2 regions of the Weissella paramesenteroides genome follow, and region 2 is predicted to be linked to the other one. Evidence: riboswitches for the same ligand, from Rfam matches in the RefSeq annotation. Region 2 holds a riboswitch; the other holds the start of a gene.
What was found. A riboswitch is a leader RNA that binds a small molecule or an ion and turns the genes downstream of it on or off. The one in region 2 is predicted to bind lysine.
Positions count from the first base shown of each region.

Region 1: linked by a shared signal. The riboswitch ahead of alr (alanine racemase) and the one ahead of QRX23_RS06675 (amino acid permease) in region 2 are both predicted to bind lysine.

Region 1 is NZ_CP130559.1:658,287-661,725, forward strand. It holds gene QRX23_RS03285 (DUF3114 domain-containing protein) at 1-89, shown strand, start outside; gene QRX23_RS03290 (aspartate kinase) at 331-1,686, opposite strand; lysine riboswitch at 1,796-1,968, shown strand; gene alr (alanine racemase) at 2,060-3,175, shown strand; gene lysA (diaminopimelate decarboxylase) at 3,196-3,439, shown strand, end outside.
Region 2 is NZ_CP130559.1:1,346,903-1,350,341, forward strand. It holds gene QRX23_RS06675 (amino acid permease) at 26-1,501, opposite strand; lysine riboswitch at 1,597-1,774, opposite strand; gene QRX23_RS06680 (hypothetical protein) at 1,949-2,596, shown strand; gene QRX23_RS06685 (formate--tetrahydrofolate ligase) at 2,762-3,439, opposite strand, start outside.

The DNA.
Region 1 (3,439 bases), 690 kb from region 2:
AAATTCATCAATCATTAGATGTTAAGCCAGCAAACCGCCATGCTGGTCTTGAATCAGATTTACGTAATTACGCGAAGAATCAATTTTAGCAAGAAGAGAGCGAGACAAAAGTTGTTTTGAAGCCGGTGTGTAACATGATTTGCGTAATTTTTGGCCGTAGCAAAGCGAAGGACAGGGATTGCGTAAATTGTGTTACATTGAGGCTTCAGACTTTTGGAACGCGTTTATGCTATAACAAGTAAAGAGTACGATCTTATTAATTTAATAGCAATAGTATAAAGAAGAGGTTGGCACTTTTTTTGTGCCAACCTCTTCTTTATACTATTGCTATTAAAAAACGGCGTGATAAATAACATGCACAGCTTCATTCATGCGATCAACAGGAACGCCAATCATGGTTGAAATTTGTGAAGCTCCTTGATTAATCATGGGCAGATTAATACCAGCCTCAGACAATGCGGCAGTTATTTTGCTAAAGGTACCAATATGTTGTTGCATGCCTTCGCCAACAATCATAATAATGGCATAATCATCTAACCATTCTAGTTCATCTGGTGCAATAATTGCATAGATATCATGGCTAATATGGGCTTTAATTTCAGGGGTTAATTGTGCTTTATCAAAGATAATCGTCATATCGTCGATTCCGGATGGCATATGCTCATAACTAACATTGTAAGTTGCCAAAATTTGCAATATTTTTAAGGTAAATCCAACTTCACGATTTAGCAAATAGCGGTGTAAGTAAAGTGCTGCAAAACGATTATCATTTGCGATACCAGTTACGGGATTGCTAGGATTAACGGCATGATTAGGCATAATCATTGTCCCTGGCGCCTGGGGGTCATTAGTGTTTTTAACATTGATTGGTATATTTGCTTCAATGACAGGAATAATTGCTTCATCATGGAAAACTGCGAAACCAGCATAAGACAATTCACGCATCTCACGATAGGTCATTTCTGATATAGACTGTGGATGAGGCACAATCTTTGGATTAACAGTATAGATGGCTGATACGTCAGTAAAGTTTTCGTACAAATCTGCATGGAAACCACGTGCTAAAATGGCACCCGTAATGTCAGAACCACCACGGCTAAAAGTGGCAGCATAACCATCATTGGTATAGGCGATAAAGCCAGGAATAATTAGGAGGCGTGAGTCATCAATTTGATAATTACTAATGGCATGATAACTTTCTTGATCAAGACGTGCAGACCGTGGCGAACCTGTCACAGTAATTCCTAATTCAGCTGGTGATACAAAAGTGGCAGGCAAACCTTTTTTTTGCATGACAGCGGCAATTAATTGGGCATTTAGTAATTCGCCATGACCCATAAAAGCGGCGTATAGATGGTCAAATGATGGATAATGGACACGATTTAAATGAATGAGTTGTTGCTTAATCTGTGAAATAATCACATCATCTTCTAACAAAAAATGTGCAGCAATTTCTTGATAGCGAGCTAAAATGGTCATTAAAATTTCAGTTGTGTCAGCACCAGCAATCGTTTGATCAGCGTAAGATTTTAATAAATCAGTCACTTTTATATCACCATCAAAACGCTTGCCCGGAGCTGATACGACAACGATACGACGATCTTCATCTGCTTGAATAATGTCTAAAACCTTTTGTACCTGAGAACCAGTCGCTAGTGAAGAACCACCAAATTTTACAACTTTCATTATTTATGCCTCCAATTAAATTCCTAATTGGCACTAATTAAAAGTGAAAAAAAGATGAATGTCAAGGGTTGACATAGATATAAAATTAATATATTCTAATGTTACGTTAATGATTAATAGAGGTTGCAACCAACAAGAGTCGCTTAGTAGAGTCCACACAGACGGTGATATTAAGTAAAAGGGGCGGTTGCCGAAATGATACAGATTGTGTAACCCGTATTGTTGGGCTAATAGCTAATAACTATTAGACTGTCGCTGAATCAGCGGGGAGCTATTGTCACAGTCTTAAGGAATAGAAATGTGTCCGATTGACAGTGCAATAGTGCTGTTAATCGGTTTTTTTATGCAATTAAAAATTAAAGGGGCATTGATCATGGTAGTAGCAGTAACGAGACCAACAAGAATTAAAATATCACAAGCGGCAGTGACACATAATATGGCTGTGACTCGTCAGGCGAGCGGTGCAAAGTTCATGTTCTTAGCTGTGAAGGCCAACGCTTATGGATTTGGTTTGATACCAATGGCTCAAGCAGCAATCAAAGCAGGGGTAGATGGGTTAGCAGTTGCAGTTTTAGATGAAGCCTTAGCATTACGACAGGCGGGAATCACCGTGCCGGTTCTTATTTTAGGAATCACGTTACCACAGTATGCCAAGTTGATTGCTGATAATGATTTAATTGCAACAGTCAGTGATTTGGATTGGTTGCAGGCAGCACAGCAAAATCTGGCAGGTTCTCAATCGACGTTACAAGTTAACTTAGGTGTTGATACTGGGATGGGAAGAATTGGCTTTCGCAATCGTGAGTCGTTGTCTGAAGCTATCACATACTTGGCATCACAACCAACATTTTTTAAATATCAAAGTATCATGACTCATTTTTCAGAATCTGATTCATTAGCAACCGATTATTTTCAGAAGCAATTGGCAAATTGGCACCGGTTGACGGATGGGTTACCAATGCCACCAATGGTTCATTTGGCAAATTCTGGTGCAGCCATGTATCATGCGGATGAGATACCAACGGATTACATTCGTGCTGGAACAGTTGTTTATGGTATTGAGCCATCACGTGGTGAAGTATTACCAGATAATTATCTAAAACCGGTGCTTACATTAGAAACGGAACTCATATTTGTAAAACAAATGCCAGCAAACGTTGGGATTAGCTACGGGCATACGTACTATACACACGAGGGTGAGTGGGTTGGCACGGTACCGATTGGGTATGCTGATGGTCTACCACGGCCAATCCAAGGATTTGAGGTGTTGGTGAATGGTCAAAAGGCACCGATTATCGGACAGATTGCAATGGATCAACTGATGATTTCCTTACCAGAGAAATTACCAGTTGGTACGGTAGTTACAATCATTGGCAAGCAAGGTCAATATGAAAATACACTTGAAGATGTTGCGCAACATGTGGGCTTAGCACCTTGGGTGGTTGCTACAGGATTACAGGATCGGCTCATGCGCGTGCTTGTCGACTAAAAAGGGGAGAAATAGTAAATATGTCAGTACCATATCAAGTCAATCAAAACGGTGAACTTACAATTGGCGGTGTCACGGCGACAGAGTTAGCAAAACAATATCAAACGCCACTATATGTGTATGATGTTAATCACATTCGTCAACAAATGCGTTCTTTTAAAGAAGTATTTATGAATAGGCAAATTAATTATGTTGTTTCATATGCATCAAAAGCTTTCGCAACGATTGCCATGTATGAAGTTGCAGCACAAGAGGGGATTCATT
Region 2 (3,439 bases):
GCCTCACTCTCCGTGAGATATTCATCTAATCTAATGGTCGTGCGTGCATTTCTAAATCAACTTCTGTCAACTTACGCAACTTTGTGTGGTGCTTTATTTTGTAACCAAAATACAACACAATGAACAATGGTAATGCTAAGTAAGTTGTAATAATTCCTGGCCAGTTCCAATCAACAATTGATCCCTTAAATGATGCTGTATCTTGTCCAAGAACAACAACAATTGATAATACCAACGCAACAATTGGTCCAAATGGGAACCATTTTGCTTTATAACGTAATTTATCAACATCTTTCCCTTGTGCAACAAATGCACGCCGGAAACGGAAATGAGAGATAGCAACCCCAATCCAAGCAATAAATCCTGTTAACCCAGAAGCAGCAACTAAGTAATAATATAAGTCTTGGCCAAAAATTGATGTCACATACGTGAACAAGCCAACAGCGACCGTTGCCAATACTGCAGGTACAGGAATTCCCGTACGAACATTCACACGTTTAAAAATCTTTGGTGCCATACCATCAACGGCCATTGAATAAAGCATACGAGTAGATGCATATAGACCTGAATTAGCTGATGATACCACTGCTGTTAGAATAACTGCATTCATAATTGATGCTGCTGCTGCCAATCCTGCAGATTTGAATACCAATGTAAATGGTGAAACAGCAATGTTTGATTCACTTGAATGCAACAAATTCGGATCTTTATAATAAATAACTGCACCAATAACGAAAATCGCCAAAATATAAAATAGTAAGATTCGCCAGAAAATTTGCTTTACAGCAGCTGGCACCGACTTCTCAGGTGTTTCTGATTCACCAGCTGTAATACCAACCATCTCAGTTCCTTGGAATGAGAATCCAGCAACCATAAATACTGACAAAATACCACCAAAACCACCGATGAATCCATGATGACCACCAGCAGAAAGATTACGTGCAACATCTGGCTGCTTAAACATAATTCCAAAGATGGTCAATAATCCAACAAGCAAAAATGCCACAACTGCAATGATTTTGACCATTGCCATCCAGAATTCAGTCTCAGCATAAGCTTTAGCGGACAATAAATTAATCACTGTAATCAAAACCAAGACAATTGTTGACCAAATCCAACTCGGTACATCTGGCAACCAGAATCCCATAACAACTCCTACAGTAGCTGCTTCTACAGCTACTGTAATCGCCCAGTTAAACCAGTAATTCCAACCCATTGCAAAACCAAAAGCTGGATCAACAAAACGATCTGCATAAACTGAAAATGAACCCGAAACTGGCATATAAGTTGCCATTTCTCCTAGGCTGGTCATTAGAAAATAAACCATTATCCCAATCACGGCATAAGCTGTTAATGCTCCAAACGGTCCAGCCTGAGAAACTGTTGCTCCTGATGCAACAAACAACCCTGTTCCAATCGTCCCTCCTAATGCAATCATTGAAAGATGACGAGTTTTCATCGTTCTTTTCAAATGACCCGTCTGTTGTTGATTATCTGCCATAATTCCTCCTAAACAAAGGCCTAACGCATTTAAAAACAAAAAAAATCCTAGTTTACACATCTATCGTATAAACTAGGAACTCATTAGTTTTTAGTATTGTCGATAGCTCTCCGCAGCCGACTATTTTGCCGCGACAGTCCGCACACTATTAATGTACACACCAACAATGAATATTACCACACTCATCATTTCGGCAACCGCCCCTTTCGTCTAAAATCCTAACCTGTCAGCTCCTTTAGACTAATTTTGTTGGTTGCAACCTCTATATCCTATTTAATTTGTACCATAAATATACCTGAATTCATTTTACTTTGTCAAGTTATATTTTAGGTAAAGTAAAAGAGTCATTAAGCATTGCCTGTATCCATGGGTTATTTATTACAAACATGATAAAATTACCATAGTTAAACATCTAAAATTTTTAGATGGTCAAAGGAGTACGGGCTTATGATTATAGCTAAATCACGCACACGTTTTCTGATGCTAATTCTTAGTTTGATATTATTTATCGTAATTTCAATACTAACTTATAGACATCAGGGGTTTTTGCACACACTCTCACAAATTGATCATTCAATTGCAAGAGCTGTGGTGCCTACTTGGTTAGAAAACATCATGAAACCAGCCTATATTTTTAGTCATGGGTTACTTGCTGGTTTACTTATATTTGTCATCGCATTCTTTTTATGGGGATTTAAATTTAAAATACCCGCAACTTGGATTTTATTGACCAGTTTAAGTGGTTGGCTATTGATTAACGTTTTTTCATTATTCTTCAATTTAGAGGTTAATGGTACAAAAATAGTTTACCCTGCTCATACAACATTTTTTATGACCTTGTTAATTTCTTATGTACTACTAATCATCATCCCAGAAATTCAACAAAACTTTTTACAATTTGTTTGTCAGACTTTGTTACTACTTTGTTGGATAGGCACGTTTATGATGACCCTTTTAGCACCCAATTCTAATGTTGCATCTGCAATTGCCGGCTGGTTCTTAGCTATTGCTTGGCTACAGTTTTCGGAAAATGTTTACCGTATATATGCAGCGGACTTATATCGTCGAAAAGGATTTAGTAATTCATGGTACTGACCTTTATTCAAACAGACTGAAATGAAACATACGTATCTTGTATACTGAAAGGGGACATTGATCTACCACTTCATAAAAGTTGGTAGATCAATGTCCCCTTAACTGTGTTCTAAAATAATAAACCCTTATTGTGAGTACTAATTAGGGCTGCTTTCTACTCTTTATTTAGTTTAATCCAGTTATTTGGCCGTCACTAGCAATATCTATGTCAAGCGCTGCTGGATGTTTAGGCAGTCCTGGCATAGTCAATATTGAACCAGTTAGTGCAACTAAGAAGCCTGCGCCTAACTTAGGTATAAATTCACGAATATGGATATCAAAGTTTTTGGGTGCCCCAATTCGTTTTGAATCATCAGTCAATGAATTTTGAGTCTTTGCCATAATAATCGGTAACTTATCCCAACCATATTTTTTGAATGTTGCCAATTGTTTTTCAGCTTTACCAGATAAGACAGCTTTATCACCACCATATATTTCCTGTACAATGTGATTAATTTTTACAATTGCCTCATCCTCTGGTTGATAAAGTGGTTGAAAATTCTGACTTTCAGCCTGCTCAGTTGCTTGCACAACACCAGTAGCTAGGTCTTGTGCACCTAAACCACCTTGTCCCCAAACATCAGCAACATAGGCCTCAACACCCAGACTTTTCGCATAATCATTAACTAGTGCAAGTTCTTCCTTCGTATCATGCGTAAATTGATTTATCGCAACAACTACCGGTACACCATATCGTTTCATGCTTTTTATATGTTGACCCAAATTGACAAGTCCTAGCTTCAAAGCAGATAGATTAGGTGTTTTTAAATTCTGCTTGTCTTCACCACCATGCATCTTTAATGC